3 regions of the Streptomyces sp. NPDC053367 genome follow, and region 3 is predicted to be linked to each of the others. Evidence: riboswitches for the same ligand, from Rfam matches in the RefSeq annotation. Region 3 holds a riboswitch; each other region holds the start of a gene.
The links. A riboswitch is a leader RNA that binds a small molecule or an ion and turns the genes downstream of it on or off. The one in region 3 is predicted to bind thiamine pyrophosphate.
Positions count from the first base shown of each region.

Region 1: another riboswitch for thiamine pyrophosphate. It lies ahead of thiC (phosphomethylpyrimidine synthase ThiC); the one in region 3 lies ahead of thiO (glycine oxidase ThiO).
Region 2: another riboswitch for thiamine pyrophosphate. It lies ahead of ACIGXJ_RS30600 (thiamine ABC transporter substrate binding subunit); the one in region 3 lies ahead of thiO (glycine oxidase ThiO).

Region 1 is NZ_JBITYN010000003.1:185,407-190,697, forward strand. Features, by position in the region: gene ACIGXJ_RS10490 (hypothetical protein) at 1-375, shown strand, start outside; gene thiC (phosphomethylpyrimidine synthase ThiC) at 513-2,312, opposite strand; TPP riboswitch at 2,305-2,482, opposite strand; gene ACIGXJ_RS10500 (hypothetical protein) at 2,813-3,052, shown strand; gene ACIGXJ_RS10505 (YibE/F family protein) at 3,049-4,533, shown strand; gene ACIGXJ_RS10510 (SsgA family sporulation/cell division regulator) at 4,929-5,291, opposite strand, start outside.
Region 2 is NZ_JBITYN010000012.1:100,725-106,015, forward strand. Features, by position in the region: gene ACIGXJ_RS30595 (ABC transporter permease) at 1-731, opposite strand, end outside; gene ACIGXJ_RS30600 (thiamine ABC transporter substrate binding subunit) at 707-1,798, opposite strand; TPP riboswitch at 1,877-1,984, opposite strand; gene rlmN (23S rRNA (adenine(2503)-C(2))-methyltransferase RlmN) at 2,024-3,130, opposite strand; gene ACIGXJ_RS30610 (SRPBCC family protein) at 3,180-3,629, opposite strand; gene ACIGXJ_RS30615 (phosphatidate cytidylyltransferase) at 3,798-5,000, opposite strand; gene frr (ribosome recycling factor) at 5,000-5,291, opposite strand, start outside.
Region 3 is NZ_JBITYN010000001.1:378,036-383,326, reverse strand. Features, by position in the region: gene pknB (Stk1 family PASTA domain-containing Ser/Thr kinase) at 1-183, opposite strand, end outside; gene ACIGXJ_RS01750 (thiazole synthase) at 357-1,151, opposite strand; gene thiS (sulfur carrier protein ThiS) at 1,155-1,367, opposite strand; gene thiO (glycine oxidase ThiO) at 1,364-2,521, opposite strand; TPP riboswitch at 2,519-2,630, opposite strand; gene ACIGXJ_RS01735 (hypothetical protein) at 2,685-3,056, shown strand; gene ACIGXJ_RS01730 (NAD(P)/FAD-dependent oxidoreductase) at 3,089-4,339, shown strand; gene ACIGXJ_RS01725 (Rv2175c family DNA-binding protein) at 4,474-4,839, shown strand; gene thiE (thiamine phosphate synthase) at 4,917-5,291, shown strand, end outside.

The DNA.
Region 1 (5,291 bases), on a different contig from region 3:
GCCCTGACCGCCGTCGCCATCCTGGTCGCCGCCGTCGGCCTGCTGCTCACCGCCCTGCGCAACAGGCCCACACCAAGCCCGAGTTCCTACGACGATCCGGGCGGGGAGCTGGACCAGGCCAGGCAGGCCTGGCGGGAGGCCCTGCTGGAGCGCGGCATCGTGCCGTTCCTGCGCGACGCGCTCGCCGCGTCGAGCCCGGTCGCCCTGCCCCGCACGAGTCCACCGACACCGGCCGGGCGCATGCCCCATCTCGGCTACGACCGCCCGGGTTTCACCAGCCCCGGCGAGGGCGCCTCCGCGAGCCCTCGCCCGAGCTACACCAGTCCCGACTTCAGCAGCCCCGACTTCGGGGGCCCCGAGCACCAGCCGGACTGACCCCGGCTTGCGCCGCCCGCCCAGGGGAGCGCAAGCCGCACACCGGGCCACCGGGAGCTTCGGCAGGCCGCCGACCCGAGGCGTACGGCAGGTCCGCGGACCCATGGCCGTACGACCCGGTCGGCCGCCTGTCGGTGTCAGTCCGCGAGCGGCAGGTACACCCGGTTGCCGGCCGCCGCGAACTCCTTCGACTTCTGGGCCATGCCCTCCTCGATCTCCGCCTTGCTGCCGCCGTGCTCACGGCGGATGTCCTGGGAGATCTTCATCGAGCAGAACTTCGGCCCGCACATGGAGCAGAAGTGAGCCGTCTTGGCAGGCTCGGCCGGGAGGGTCTCGTCGTGGAACTCCCGTGCCGTGTCCGGGTCGAGGGCCAGGTTGAACTGGTCCTCCCAGCGGAACTCGAACCGGGCGTCGGACAGCGCGTCGTCCCACTCCTGCGCCCCCGGGTGCCCCTTGGCGAGGTCGGCGGCGTGCGCGGCGATCTTGTAGGTGATGACGCCGGTCTTGACGTCGTCACGGTTGGGCAGGCCCAGGTGCTCCTTGGGCGTGACGTAGCACAGCATGGCCGTGCCCCACCAGGCGATCATCGCGGCACCGATGCCGGAAGTGATGTGGTCGTACGCGGGCGCGACGTCCGTGGTCAGCGGGCCGAGCGTATAGAACGGAGCTTCATCACAGATCTCCTGCTGAAGGTCGATGTTCTCCTTGATCTTGTGCATCGGGACGTGACCGGGGCCCTCGATCATCGTCTGCACATGGAAACGCTTGGCGATCCGGTTGAGTTCCCCGAGCGTCCTCAACTCCGCGAACTGCGCCTCGTCGTTGGCGTCCGCGATCGAACCCGGGCGCAGGCCGTCGCCGAGCGAGTACGTGATGTCGTACGCGGCGAGGATCTCGCAGAGCTCCTCGAAGTTCTCGTAGAGGAAGCTCTCCTTGTGGTGCGCCAGGCACCACGCGGCCATGATCGAGCCACCGCGCGAGACGATGCCCGTCTTGCGGTTGGCGGTCAGCGGCACGTACGGCAGCCGGACGCCCGCGTGGACGGTCATGTAGTCCACGCCCTGCTCGGCCTGCTCGATGACCGTGTCCTTGTAGATCTCCCAGGTCAGCTCCTCGGCCCGGCCGTCGACCTTCTCCAGGGCCTGGTAGAGCGGCACCGTGCCGATGGGCACGGGGGAGTTGCGCAGCACCCACTCGCGGGTGGTGTGGATGTTGCGGCCGGTGGACAGGTCCATGACCGTGTCGGCGCCCCAGCGGGTCGCCCAGGTCATCTTCTCGACCTCCTCCTCGATGGAGGACGTCACCGCGGAGTTGCCGATGTTGGCGTTGACCTTCACCAGGAACCGCTTGCCGATGATCATCGGCTCGATCTCCGGGTGGTTCACGTTCGCCGGCAGCACGGCCCGGCCTGCCGCGATCTCCTCGCGCACCACCTCGGGGGAAACGTTCTCCCTGATGGCCACGTATTCCATCTCGGGCGTGATCTCGCCCCGGCGCGCATAGGCCAGCTGCGTGACCGCCTGACCGCTGCGGCCGCGGCGCGGCAGCCGGGGGCGGCCCGGGAAGACCGCGTCGAGATTGCGCAGTCCACCACGCGGCGAGGTGTGCTTGAGGCCGTCGTCCTCGGGGCGGACGGGACGGCCCGCGTACTCCTCGGTGTCGCCACGGGCGATGATCCAGTTCTCCCGCAGCGGCGCCAGGCCCCTGCGGACGTCCGTCTCGACGGATGGATCGGTGTAAGGGCCTGATGTGTCGTACAACGTGACCGACTGGCCGTTGGTGAGGTGCACCTGACGGACCGGCACGCGCATATCGGGGCGCGAGCCCTCGACATACGCCTTGTGCCATCCGATGGACTTCCTGACGTCGTCGCTCTCGGAGACCGCGGAGGTCCCCTGCTGCGTGGAGGCAGGCGTGCGTACGTCCTTGCTGGTCATGAGACCTACTCCCTACGCCGGCATTACCCGGTAACAGGTTCGGCGGTCGACGCAGCGGTCACCGTCTCCCGGTGTTTCGTGTGGAACACCACGTGTTCCACGTGAAACATCGCGAAGACGGAGGTCAGCGCCCTCTCAGCCCGGTGCTCCGAGCTCCCGCGTGTACAAAGGTGCCTCCACGCTAGCGTCACTTCGGGCGCGGTGAACAGGGGGCCCCTGTCGTTCTTGCGATGATCGGTCAGTGACCACGACACAGCAGCCCCCGTTCCCGCCGCCCGAACCGCGCCGTGACGGACCCACCGCGAGGGCCTCCGGCGGTCGTCACATCGGCGGCTGCGGGGCCGGCCCCGCAGCCGTAAACGGACACGGTTCCGGGCACGGGCCCGGACCCTCTTTCCCGGGCGACGGGAGCGGCCGATACGGCACCGGAGGCGGCGCGGCGCCCGGCACCGCGGCAGGCTCCGAGGGCGGGCAGGCACACGGACCGGGTGACGGTGGCCATGGCCAGGGGCACGGGCACGGGCGTGGAGAGAGCGGGTGGACCGGGGCCGGTGGCGGTCCTGGGGCCGGTGGCGGCCCTGGCTCCGGAGACGGCCCTGGCTCTGGCGGCGGACACGAGGCCGGCGGCGGCTACGGCTTCGGCGGTGGAGACGGGGGCTACGGCTCCGGTGGTGGAGGCGGTGCCGAGGGCGGGCATGGTCTCGCTGGACGGCACGGACGTGGCAGCGGCCGCGACGTGAGCGGCGGTCACGGGTCAGGCAGCGGCCACGGAGGCGGAGGTGGTCACGGAGGCGGCGGCGGCCACGGAGGCGGTCACGGGTCAGGCAGCGGCCACGGAGGCGGAGGTGGTCACGGAGGCGGCGGCGGCCACGGAGGCGGTCACGGTGGCGGAGGCGGCCACGGAGGCGGCCACGGAGGCGGTCACTCGCACAGTCACAGTCATGGACCGGCCGCGCCCGTCTCCAAGCATCTGCGCAAGGTGATCGCGGCGATCCTCGTCCCGTTCGCGGCCGCGGTCGTGGTGGGCCTCGCGGTGTTGTGGCCCGGCGGTGCGCCGCCACACGAGCGCACCGGTGTCGGTTTCGACCGGCAGACGGAACAGGCGACGGTCACCAAGGTCGAGGAGCTGGACTGCAAGTCGGTCAATGCCTCCGGCGTCCCCCCGACAGGCGACACCTCCACCGCGGAGGGTTCCTCGGCGCAGCAGCAGGAGAACGGCACCTGCAAGCGGGCGACGATCCGGGTCGACTCCGGCGAGGACAGCGGGCGCACGTTCACCGAGATCGTGCAGCCGGACCAGTCACGGCAGTTGCACGAGGGCCAGGAGGTCGTGGTCGCCTACGAGCCCTCCGCGCCGAAGGACCTGCAGTACTCCGTCGTGGATGTGAACCGCCGGCTTCCGCTGGGTGTGCTCGCCGGCATCTTCGCGATCGCCGTCGTGCTCGTGGGCCGGATGCGCGGGGTGATGGCGCTGGTCGCTCTGGCCATGAGTTTCGTGGTGCTCAACTTCTTCATCCTGCCCGCGATCCTTCAGGGCTCGAACCCGCTGGTCGTGGCGGTGGTCGGGGCGAGCGCGATCATGCTGATCGCGTTGTATCTGTGTCACGGCCTGTCCGCCCGGACCTCGGTGGCCGTGCTCGGCACCCTGATCTCCCTGCTGCTGATCGGCGTGCTCGGCTCGTGGTTCATCGACTGGGCCGCCCTCACCGGCAACACGGACGACAACACCGGCCTGATCCACGGGCTGTACCCGTCGATCGACATGAGCGGTCTGCTGCTGGCGGGCATCATCATCGGCTCGCTCGGGGTCCTGGACGACGTGACCGTCACCCAGACGTCGGCGGTGTGGGAGTTGCACGAGGCCAACCCGACGATGGGCTGGCGCGGCCTGTACCGGGCGGGCATCCGGATCGGCCGCGATCACATCGCCTCGGTCGTCAACACGCTCGTCCTCGCCTACGCGGGCGCGGCTCTGCCGCTGCTGCTGCTGTTCTCGATCGCGCAGAGCAGCGTGGGGGCGGTCGTCAACAGCGAGCTGGTCGCGGAGGAGATCGTGCGCACGCTGGTCGGCTCGATCGGCCTGGTGGCGTCCGTTCCGGTCACGACCGCCCTGGCCGCGCTCATGGTCTCCGCCGACCGTCCGGCGCTCGCGCCCTCGGAGGCCAGCCCGTCGCCCGCCGTGGCGGTCCGGACCGGCAGGGGCAGGCGGCGCAAGCGCTGAGTGCCGCCGCACGCTCGGCGGCACCTTCAGCGGCAGCTGCCCGGAGCACGGCCGGGGGCCGGCCGACCGGGGGCGCGGTCACGAGCTGGCGCCCCCGTGCGCGGGTCACGGACCGGTGCCCAGTGCGCGGATCACGGACCGGTGCCCAGTGCGCAGGTCACAGCCTCCCGGCCCAGCGCCCTCTCACGGCCTGCCGACCCGGCGAACGGTCACCGGCCCGGACGGCATACGGTCACCGACCCGGACCCGACACACGGTCACCGGCCCGGACCGGGCGTACGGTCACCGGCCCCAGCCCATCCCCCGGCCACCGACCCGGCCCAATGGCCAGGCGCCCCGCCCCGCCCCACGCTCTCCGTGGTGAAGCGTTACGCCACCTCCCTGGACGTCACGCGTCACCCCGCGCTCTGTTCCTCCGCGAGGATCCGGTCCAGGGCCTCGTCGAGATGGGTGTCGAAATCGGCCAGCGAGGTCTCCTGACCGAGCGGCACCAGCTTGTCCGTGCGGTCGAGGAACGCCACCAGCGGCGCTGTGGAGGAGCGGAACAGCGCCTGGTCGCTGCCGACCTGAAGCCGGAGCAGCACCTCGCCCAGGGACTCCGGTTCGACCGGCGCGACCCTCACATCGCCCTCGCCGCTCGGCCGGCCCACGCCGTCGATGAGCAGCTCGCGCCCGAACGCCCAGGTGACCGGGGCATCCCCGGGAAGATGGAAGGTCAGCCGAACGGCGTAGGGATCACAGGTCTCGTAGCGCAGCTC
Region 2 (5,291 bases), on a different contig from region 3:
ATCTCGGTGGTCTGCCGGTAGATCTCGACCTCCAGGGTCGAGAACGTGGGCCCGCCGAGGATCTGCACCACGCCGAAGGAGGTGAAGGTGAACAGGAACACCATCAGGGCCGCGGCCGCGACGGCCGGCCCGAGCGCGGGCAGCGTGACCGTGCGCCAGGCGGTGAGGCGGGACGCGCCGAGCATCCGCGCGGCCTCCTCCTGCCGCGGGTCGAGCTGGCCCCACAGACCGCCGACGGTCCGTACGACGACCGCGTAGTTGAAGAAGACGTGCGCCAGCAGGATCGCCCACACGGTGGTGTCCAGACGTACGCCCCACAGCTCGTCCAGCAGACCACCGCGGCCTACGACGGCCAGGAACGCGGTGCCGACGACCACGGTCGGCAGCACGAACGGCACGGTGACCACCGCGCGCAGCACCTGTTTGCCGGGGAAGTCGAACCGGGCGAACGCATACGCGCCGGGCAGCGCGATCAGCAGGGTGAGCGCGGTCGAGGCGAGGGCCTGCCAGGTGGTGAACCACAGCACGTGCCGGATGCCGGGGTCGGCGAGCACCTCACCGAGCCGGCCCAGCCGCCACACCCCGTCGGCGTGCAGCCCGCGCTCGACGATCGCGGCGACGGGGTAGGCGAAGAACAGCCCGAAGAACGCGACGGGCAGGGCCATAAGACCCAGCCGCGCCGCGCTCCCCGTACGGCTTCCGCGCCTTACTTCAGTACGAGCGAGGTCCACGACGTGACCCACTCATCGCGGTGCTCGGCGATCTTCGCCGGGTCCATGGTCTCGGGGCTCTTCGCGGCGGGACCGTACTGCGTGAACTCGGCGGGCACCTTCGCGGCCTCGGTCACCGGGTAGACGAACATGTTCAGCGGCATGTCCTCCTGGAACCGCTTCGAGATCAGGAAGTCGATCAGCGCCTTGCCGCCCTCGGCGTTCTTCGCGTTGCTCAGCAGCCCCGCGAACTCGATCTGCCGGAAGCAGGTGCCGCTCGCCACGCCCGTGGGCGCGGTCTTCGGCTTCGGGTCGGCGAAGATCACCTCGGCGGGCGGGGAGGAGGCGTACGACACCACCAGCGGGCGGTCGGCCCTGGCCTTCTTTCCGCCGGCCGAGCCGGAGAACTCCTCGTTGTAGGCCTGCTCCCAGCCGTCGACGACCTTCACGCCGTTGGCCTTCAGCTTCTTCCAGTAGTCCTGCCAGCCGTCGTCGCCGTACTTCGCCGCCGTACCGAGCAGGAAGCCCAGACCGGGCGAGGAGGTGGAGGCGTTCTCGGTGACGAGGAGGTTCTTGTACGCGGGCTCGGTCAGGTCGTCGAGCGTGGCCGGCGGGGCCAGCTTGTGGTCGGCGAAGTACTGCTTGTCGTAGTTGACGCAGATGTCGCCGAAGTCGACGGGCGTGACCCGGTGCTCGTCCTTGTCGAGCTGGTACTCCGCGCCGACCTGGTCGAGGCCCTTCGCCTCGTACGGCTGGAAGAGCCCGTTGTCCAGGGCCCGCGACAGCAGGGTGTTGTCGACGCCGAAGAACACGTCGCCCTGGGGGTTGTCCTTGGTGAGGACGGCCTTGTTGACGGCCTGGCCGGCGTCGCCGTCCTCCAGCACCTTGACCTGGTAGCCGGACTGCTTCTCGAAGGCGGCGAGGACGTCCTCGGACACCGCCCACGAGCTGTGGCTGACGAGGGTGACGGTCCTGGAGCCCTTGCCGCCGGAACCGGTGTCCGTGTCGGAGGCGGAGTCCGACCCGCACGCGGACAGCGTGACCAGGCCGAGGCCGACGGCCGCGGCGACGAACGTCTTGATGTGCACGGAATTCCTCCTGGGACGGTCCAGGAAGAGACGCGGCCCCGCCCGGGTCCTCTTCGGGGCCCGGGCGGGGCGCAACAGCTCGAGTGATGACCGAACTTCCTACCCAGAATGACCTGGGCGAGGTTCAGAGGGTCTGCGGCCCGATCGCCGCACTCTCAGCGCTGTGGCGCTCCCCTGTCGGAATATGAAGATGTATTGAACGGATCTCGGACTACGGCTCTCAGACTACCGCTCGGTCGCGGCGAGCTGACCACAGGCTCCGTCGATCTCCTGACCTCGGGTGTCCCGGATGGTCACGGGCACCCCGTGCGCCGCAATGGCCTCGACGAACGCCTTCTCGTCCTCGGGCCGCGAGGCGGTCCACTTCGAGCCGGGCGTCGGGTTCAGCGGGATCAGGTTGACGTGCACCGGCTTGCCCTTGAGCAGCCGGCCCAGCCGGTCACCGCGCCAGGCCTGGTCGTTGATGTCACGGATCAGCGCGTACTCGATGGACAGCCGGCGCCCGGACTTCTCGGTGTACTCGAACCCGGCGTCCAGGACCTCGCGCACCTTCCACCGCGTGTTCACCGGCACGAGCGTGTCGCGCAGCTCGTCGTCCGGGGCGTGCAGGGAGATCGCCAGCCGGCACTTGAAGCCCTCGTCGGCGAACCGGTGGATCGCGGGCACGAGCCCGACGGTGGAGACGGTGATGCCGCGCTGCGACAGCCCCAGCCCGTCGGGCGCGGGGTCGGTCAGGGCACGGATGGCGCCGACGACCCGCTTGTAGTTGGCGAGGGGCTCGCCCATGCCCATGAAGACGATGTTGGACAGCCGCGCGGGCCCGCCGGGCACCTCGCCGTCCCTGAGCGCGCGCATGCCGTCGACGATCTGGTGCACGATCTCGGCCGTCGACAGATTCCGGTCGAGACCCGCCTGCCCGGTCGCGCAGAACGGGCAGTTCATACCGCATCCGGCCTGTGAGCTGATGCACATGGTCACCCGGTCCGGGTACCGCATCAGCACCGACTCGACGAGCGTCCCGTCGAACAGCCGCCACAGCGTCTTGCGCGTGGTCCCCTCGTCCGTCGACAGATGCCGTACGACGGTCATCAGCTCGGGGAACAGCGCCTCGCGCAGCCTCTCCCGGGACCCGGCCGGAATGTCGGTCCACTCCTGCGGGTCGTGCGCGTACCGCGCGAAGTAGTGCTGCGACAGCTGCTTGGCGCGAAACGGCTTCTCCCCGGCCTCGGCCACGGCCTGCTTGCGCTCGGCGGGCGAGAGATCGGCGAGATGCCGCGGCGGCTGCTTGGCTCCGCGCGGCGCGACAAAGGTGAGTTCTCCGGGCTTGGGCATGGTGCTACCAGTGTCGCAGATCGTCATGAGTGACCCGCGACCCCGAGGATCAGGCGCCCGTGCGCTCCAACCGCTGCTTCAGCAGGGCCTCGTCCCGGGGCAGCTCCTTGCGGGCCTGGGGGCGGACGACGAGGGGGACCAGGGCCTTGCCGAGGCCGTGGCCCTCGAAGTCGACCTCGATGGTCACGCGGGAGCGGCGTCCGTCGTCGAGCGGCTCGATCTCGCCGTGGGTGCGCGGACGCACGGGCCCCTCTACGCCGTGCAGCTCCCAGCTGTGCGGCGGGTCGAGCGCGTCGAACTCCAGGGTCACCGGGATCTGCCGGGTGCCCACCCGGCGGGTGACCCGGACCCGGGAGCCGGGGTGGAGCGGCCCCGCTTCGAGCGGCTCGGCCGCGACCGCGCTCAGCTGCCATTCCGGCAGGTGGGCGGGGTCGGTGAGATAGGCGTAGGCGTCTTCCGGAGGGCAGTCGATGTCGATGGATTCACGGATGGCGGACATGGGTGGACCCCCTTTGCGGGCGTACACCGAAATCGTCCCACCGGGCACGCCCCCCGGCCACCACCGCAGGACGACGTACGGACCCCCGCCCCGCAGGGGCAGAGGTCCGTGAGCGAGCGCACCGCCGGACTCGCCGGCCGGAGCCGACGAACAGCACCGCCGGACTCGTCAGCCGGAGCCGACGAACAGCACCATCAGCAGCCACACCACGGGAGCAGTCGGCAGCAGCGAGTCCAGGCGGTCCATGATGCCGCCGTGACCCGGAAGCAGGGTGCCCATGTCCTTGATGCCGAGGTCCCGCTTGATCATGGACTCGCCGAGGTCGCCCAGCGTGGCGCTGGCGGCGACGGCGAGCCCCAGCAGCAGGCCCTGCCACCAGCGGCCGTCGTCCACCAGGAACTCCATGCACAGCGCACCGGCGACCATGGCGAAGCTCACCGCGCCGAACAGCCCCTCGCGCGTCTTGCCGGGGCTGATCCGCGGAGCGAGCTTGTGCTTGCCGAAGCGCCAGCCGATCGCGTAGGCCCCGGTGTCGCTGACCACGGTCAGCAGCAGGAACGTCAGAACGCGCCAGGGCCCGTCGTCGGCGGTCAGCAGCAGCGCGACGAACGTGGCGAGGAACGGCACGTAGAACGCCGCGAAGACGCCGGCGGTGACGTCCTTGAGGTAGCCCTCGGGCGGCTCGGTCATCCGCCAGACCAGCACGGCCAGCGCGGTGAGGGCCATCGCGACCCACGCGCCCTCGGGGCCCCGGACGTACCCGGCGACGACCATCGCCGCACCGCCCAGCGCCAGCGGCACGAGCGGCGCCTTGATCTGCTTGCGCTCCTGGAGCCGGCTGGTCAGCTCCCACAGACCGACGACCACGGCGACCGCGATCACACCGACGAACACGGCCTTGTAGACGAACAGCGACGCGACGATCACCGCGCCGAGCCCGACCCCGACCCCTATGGCCGCGCCCAGGTCACGGCCCGCGCTCTTCTTCTGCGGTGCGGGGGCCGGCTGCGGGGCGTCGGGCATGGGCTCCGGATTCTGCGGCACCGCCCCGTAGGGCTGCGCCTGCGGCATGTCGTACGGCTGTGCTTGCGGCGCCTCGTAGGGCCGCGCCGCTTGTGTCTCGTCGCGGAACAAGGGGCCGCTCAGCCGAGCGGCCCCCCGGTCGTCATCCTGGTCGCCGCCGTACCGGGGTACGGCGGGTCCGTCGGGCACGATGGGCATGGGGCGAGTCTGCTGCGCCTCAGGCGCATCGTACGCGGGACCCGCCGGGGCAGTCCCGTGGACGTACCCCTGGCCGGGCCCCTGGTCGGACGGCCCCCAGTACCCGGCCTGACCGGCCCTGGACGGCGCTCCCCAGGAAGAGTCGTTCATCAGACTTCGAGCAGCTCCGCTTCCTTGTGCTTCAGGAGCTCGTCCACCTGGGCGACGTACTTCGCGGTGGTGTCGTCGAGCTCCTTCTCCGCACGGCGGCCCTCGTCCTCGCCGACCTCGCCGTCCTTGATCAGCTTGTCGATCGCGTCCTTGGCCTTGCGGCGCACGGAACGGATGGACACCTTGGCGTCCTCGCCCTTGCCCTTGGCGACCTTGATGTAGTCGCGGCGGCGCTCCTCGGTGAGCTCGGGGAACACCACACGGATGATGTTGCCGTCGTTGCTCGGGTTG
Region 3 (5,291 bases):
CTCGACGAAGGCCCCGTCGACGGCCAGCGCCTGGTGCATCACCTTCAGCGCGAGCACGCGGTCCAGACGGGTGTCCACGGCCCGGTAGACCGTGGCCATCCCGCCGACCGCGATCCGCGCCTCGACGCGATAACGCCCGTCGAGCACCTGCCCGACCAGAGGGTCCTGAAGGGTCGTGTCCACGCAGGTGAGTGTACGAGCCGGGACCGACAGCCCTGCCTCTTCCGACCGGATCGGGCAGGGACTGCAGCCGACCTGTGACGCACCCGACGACCGGACGGTCCGCCACCGTCGTGGCCACCGCCGTGGGCGGTCGGCCGGGGCGGGCGGCAACCCCCGCGCCGGCGAGCGGACCCTCAGAAGGCCGGCCGCTCCGGGTCCAGCCGTGCCAGCCCGTCCACCGGGGACGACGCCTCGGCAAAGTGCCGCTTCGGGATCCGCCCGGCCCGGAAGGCCAGCCGGCCCGCCTCCACGGCGCTCCTCATCGCGGAGGCCATCAGCACCGGCTCCTGCGCCCGCGTCACCGCCGAGGCGAGCATCACACCGGCGCAGCCCAGCTCCATCGCGAGCGCCGCGTCGGACGCCGTACCGGCACCCGCGTCCAGGATCACCGGCACCCGCGCCTGCTCGCAGATCAGCTGGAAGTTGTGCGGGTTGCGGATGCCGAGGCCCGAGCCGATCGGCGACCCCAGCGGCATGACCGCCGCGCAGCCCGCGTCCTCCAGCTTCCGGGCGAGGACGGGGTCGTCGTTGGTGTACGGCAGGACGGTGAAGCCGTCCTCCACCAGCGTCTCGGCCGCGTCCAGCAGCTCGATCGGGTCCGGCAGCAGGGTGCGCTCGTCGGCGATGACCTCCAGCTTGACCAGGTCGGTGCCGAGCGCCTCGCGGGCCAGCCGGGCCGTCAGCACGGCCTCCCCGGCGGTGAAACAGCCGGCCGTGTTGGGCAGGACGCGGATGCCGAGCCTGTCCAGCACGGACAGCACCGAGCCGTGCACCGAGGGGTCGACGCGCCGCATGGCGACGGTCGTCAGCTCCGTCCCGGACGCCACCAGCGCCCGCTCCAGCACCTCCAGGCTGGGCGCGCCCCCGGTCCCCATGATCAGCCGGGAGCTGAACGTCGTACCCCCGAGGACGAACGGATCGTCGGCCATGGGTCAGCCTCCCTGTACGGCGGTGAGGACTTCGACGCGGTCGCCCTCGGCGAGCGCGGTGGAGGACCACTGCGTGCGCGGCACGACGGTCTCGTTGAGCGCGGCGGCCACTCCGGAGGGCGCCGCGGTGAGGGAGCGCACGAGCGTGTCGAGAGCCGTCCCCGGCTCGATCTGCCGACGCTCGCCGTTGACCGAGATGGTGACCGAGAGGTTCATACGGGCTGCTCCGTGAGTGCGGTGGTGAAGCGCCGGGGCGTGAAGGGGCGGGCCTCGTCGGGCAGTTCACCGGTGGTCAGGACGTGGGCCATGGCGTCGCCGGTGACCGGCGTCAGCAGCACGCCGTTGCGGTAGTGGCCGGTGGCCAGCAGCAGGCCGTCCAGCTCGGTCGGGCCGAGCAGCGGCGCGTTGTCGGGTGAGCCGGGGCGCAGACCCGCGCGGGTCTCCGTCAGCGGCAGTTCGGTGATGCCGGGGACCAGTTCGTGGGCGTCGCGCAGCAGCTCGTACACGCCGCCCGCGGTCACCGTGGTGTCCCAGCCGAGTTCCTCGCTGGTGGCCCCGACGACCAGCTCGCCGTTCTCCCGCGGCACCAGATAGACCTGGCTGCCGCGCACCACCGCGCGGACGGTGCGGTGCAGGAAGGGCGCGTACCGCCCCGGCACGGTCAGCCGCAGCACCTGCCCCTTCACCGGCCTGACCGGCGGCAGTACGTCGTCCGGGACACCGGCGAGCCGCCCGCTGAGGCTGCCCGCCGCGAGGACCACCTGCCCGGCCCCCAGCAGCGCGCCCGCGCGCGTGACGACACCCGCGGCCCGCTCCCGTACGACGGTGAGCTGTTCGGCCCAGTCGCGGTGGAACACCACGCCCGCCTGCGCGCAGGCCGCCACCAGGGCCGCCGCGAGGCGCCGCGGGTCGATCTGGTGGTCGCCGTCCACCCGCAGCCCGCCGCGCACGCCCGGCGCCAGCATCGGCTCCAGGCGCCGGCACTCACGTCCGGACAGCCACTGCGAGTCCAGGCCCGACTGCTGCTGGAGCGCGTGCAGTTCGCGCAGGTGCGCGCGGTCGTCGGCGTCCAGCGCGACGGCGAGGGTGCCGCACTGCCGGTAGCCGAGGTCGTGCCCGGTGAGGCCGGTCAGCTCGGCGGCGAACTCCGGGTAGCGGCGCGCCGAGGCGAGGTTCAGGCCGAGCAGGGTCTGCTCGCCGTAGTGCAGTTCGGTGACGGCGGCCAGCATCCCGGCCGCCACCTGCGCGGCCCCGCCGCCCGGTTCCGGGTCCACGACAGCCGTGGCGAGACCGCGTTGCGCGGCCCGCCACGCCGTCACCAGACCGATGATGCCGCCCCCGACCACGAGGACGTCTGACGTACGCGACATGGGCGTCCAGCCCCTCCCTTCGCCGGCATGACCCGGATCAGGTTCGTACGGTCGGAGGCCGCCAGCCTCCCTCTCAGCCCGGTGCGTCCGGGCTCCCGCGAGTGCTTTACGTTTGCCCCACCCTAACCGCAGCCGCCACACCCTCGTAAGGGAGCCTTCAGCCGTGCCCCGTTCGCTCGACGGTCTCGTCCTCGCCCCGGTCGCCGACCAAGCCCCAGGTCAGGTGGGCACCCGCACCCGGTTCACGTACCACGAGAAGGACGGCGGGATCTGGGCCGAGTACGCGGGCGGCGATGTGGTGCGCGGCCGGCTGGTGGGAACCCGGGACGGAGACCGGCTGGACTTTCGGTATGTCCAGCTGCGGCTCGACGGCACGACGGCCTCCGGGCACTGCGTGTCACGGGTCGTGGAGCTGCCCGACGGGCGGCTCCGCCTGGAGGAGACCTGGGAGTGGGAGTCGCGGCCGGGCAGCGGGACCAGCGTGGTGGAGGAGGTCACGGACGTGGTGGGGGAGGTCACGGGACACGGCCGGTGACTGACGGATTGTCAGTTGTCTATGGTGATCAGGTGAGCGAGCAGACGCAGGAACGGGAAGCGCCGGGAGCGACCGTGCCGCGGCGTGTCGTCGTCGTGGGCGCGGGCATGGCCGGCGTGCAGACCGCGGTCGCCCTGCGCGAACAGGGCTTCACGGGCACCGTGACCCTGATCGGCGCCGAACCCCACCAGCCCTACGACCGGCCCCCGCTGTCCAAGGCCGTGCTGCTCGGCACCGCCGAGGGCTCCGCCTTCGACGTCGACTTCGAGGCGCTCGACATCGAGCTGCACCTCGGCCGCGAGGCCCTCGGCCTGCGCCCGGCCGACCATGAGCTGGACACCGAGCACGGCCCGGTGCCCTACGACGTCCTGGTCCTGGCCACCGGCGCCGAACCGGTGCATCTGGCCGGCGCCGAGGGCGTGCCCGGCGTGCATCTGCTGCGCACCCTGGACGACGCCGAGCGGCTGCGGCCCGTCCTGGCCCGCCAGCACGACATCGTGGTCGTCGGAGCCGGCTGGATCGGCGCCGAGTTCGCCACCGCCGCGCGCGAGGCGGGCTGCGCGGTGACCGTCGTGGAGGCCGCCGACCGGCCGCTCGCCGGGGCGCTGCCCGCCGAGGTCGCCGCCCCGATGGCCTCCTGGTACGCCGACGCCGGCGCCGATCTGCGCACCCACACGCGTGTGGCCCGCGTCGAGCCCGGCGAGGTCGTCCTCGACGACGGCACCCGGCTGCCCGCCGGCGCGGTCGTCGTCGGCATCGGCGCCCGCCCCGCCACCGCCTGGCTCACCGGCTCCGGCGTCGAGCTGGGCGCCCACGGCGAGGTCGTCGCCGACGCCCACCTGCACACCTCCGCCCCCGACGTCCACGCGGTCGGCGACTGCGCCTCCTTCCCCTCCGGCCGCTACGGCGAGCGACTGCTGGTCCACCACTGGGACAACGCCCTGCAGGGCCCGCGCACGGTCGCCGCCAACATCATCGGCGCCTCGACGGACGAGCCGCCGTCCGTCTACGACCCGGTGCCCTACTTCTGGTCCGAGCAGTTCGGCCGGTTCGTGCAGTACGCAGGCCACCACACCTCCGCCGACACGCTGCTGTGGCGCGGCGACCCGTCGGGTCCGGCCTGGTCGGTGTGCTGGCTGCGCGAGGGCCGCCTGGTGGCCCTGCTGGCGGTCGGCCGCCCGAGGGACCTGGCGCAGGGCAGGAAGCTGATCGAGTCGGGCGCCCGGATGGATCCGGACCTCCTGGCGGACCCGGCCCGCCCTCTGAAGGCGGCCGCGCTGTAGGGGGCGCGGAGCTGTCCCGATGTGCGGCTGCGCCGCGCGGGCGATCGGCCCGAAGGGCCCGGCAGACGTGATCACGCCCCCACCCGGGTGGCCTCGACTTCCGACTGTCAGTGCTGGATGGCAGGCTTGTCCCTGTGACCGAGATTGACGCAAAGATCGATGCTCTCGTCCCCGCCTGGCTCACCCTCCCCGACATCGCAGAAATGCTCGGTGTCGAGGTGACCCGCGTGCGGCAGCTGGTCAAGGAGGGCCAGCTCATCGCCGTACGCCGTGGTGAGAACCGCGCACTGCACGTCCCCGCCGCCTTCATCGACGGGGACAAGGTCGTCAAGGGCCTCACCGGCACCCTGACGCTCCTGCGGGACGACGGCTTCACCGACGAAGAGATGCTGGAGTGGCTCTTCACCCCCGACGACAGCCTGCCCGGCACCCCCGCGCAGGCGCTCAGCGAGAATCGCGGCACGGAGGTGAAGCGCCGCGCCCAGGCGCTCGCCGTCTGACCTGATCAGCACTCTGGAGGCACAGGGCCGGGGTACGTCCCCGGCCCGTGCGCCACCGACACCACGGGGGGACACGTATGCCCGCGACCGCACGCGCCCAGCTCGCCGACGCCCGGCTCTACCTCTGCACGGACGCCCGCAAGCGCCAGGGCGACCTGCCCGAGTTCCTGGACGCGGTCCTCGCCTCCGGCGTCGACATCGTGCAGCTGCGCGACAAGGGCATGGAGGCCGGCGAGGAGCTGGAGCACCTGAAGGTCTTCGCCGACGCCTGCGCCCGGCACGGCAAGCTCCTCGCGGTGAACGACCGCGCGGACGTCGCGCACGCCGCCGGGGCCGATGTCCTGCACCTCGGCCAGGGCGACCTGCCGGTGCCCGCGGCCCGCGCCATCCTCGGCGAGGACGTCCTGATCGGCCGCTCCACGCACGCCGAGGAGGAGGCCGCGGCGGCAGCG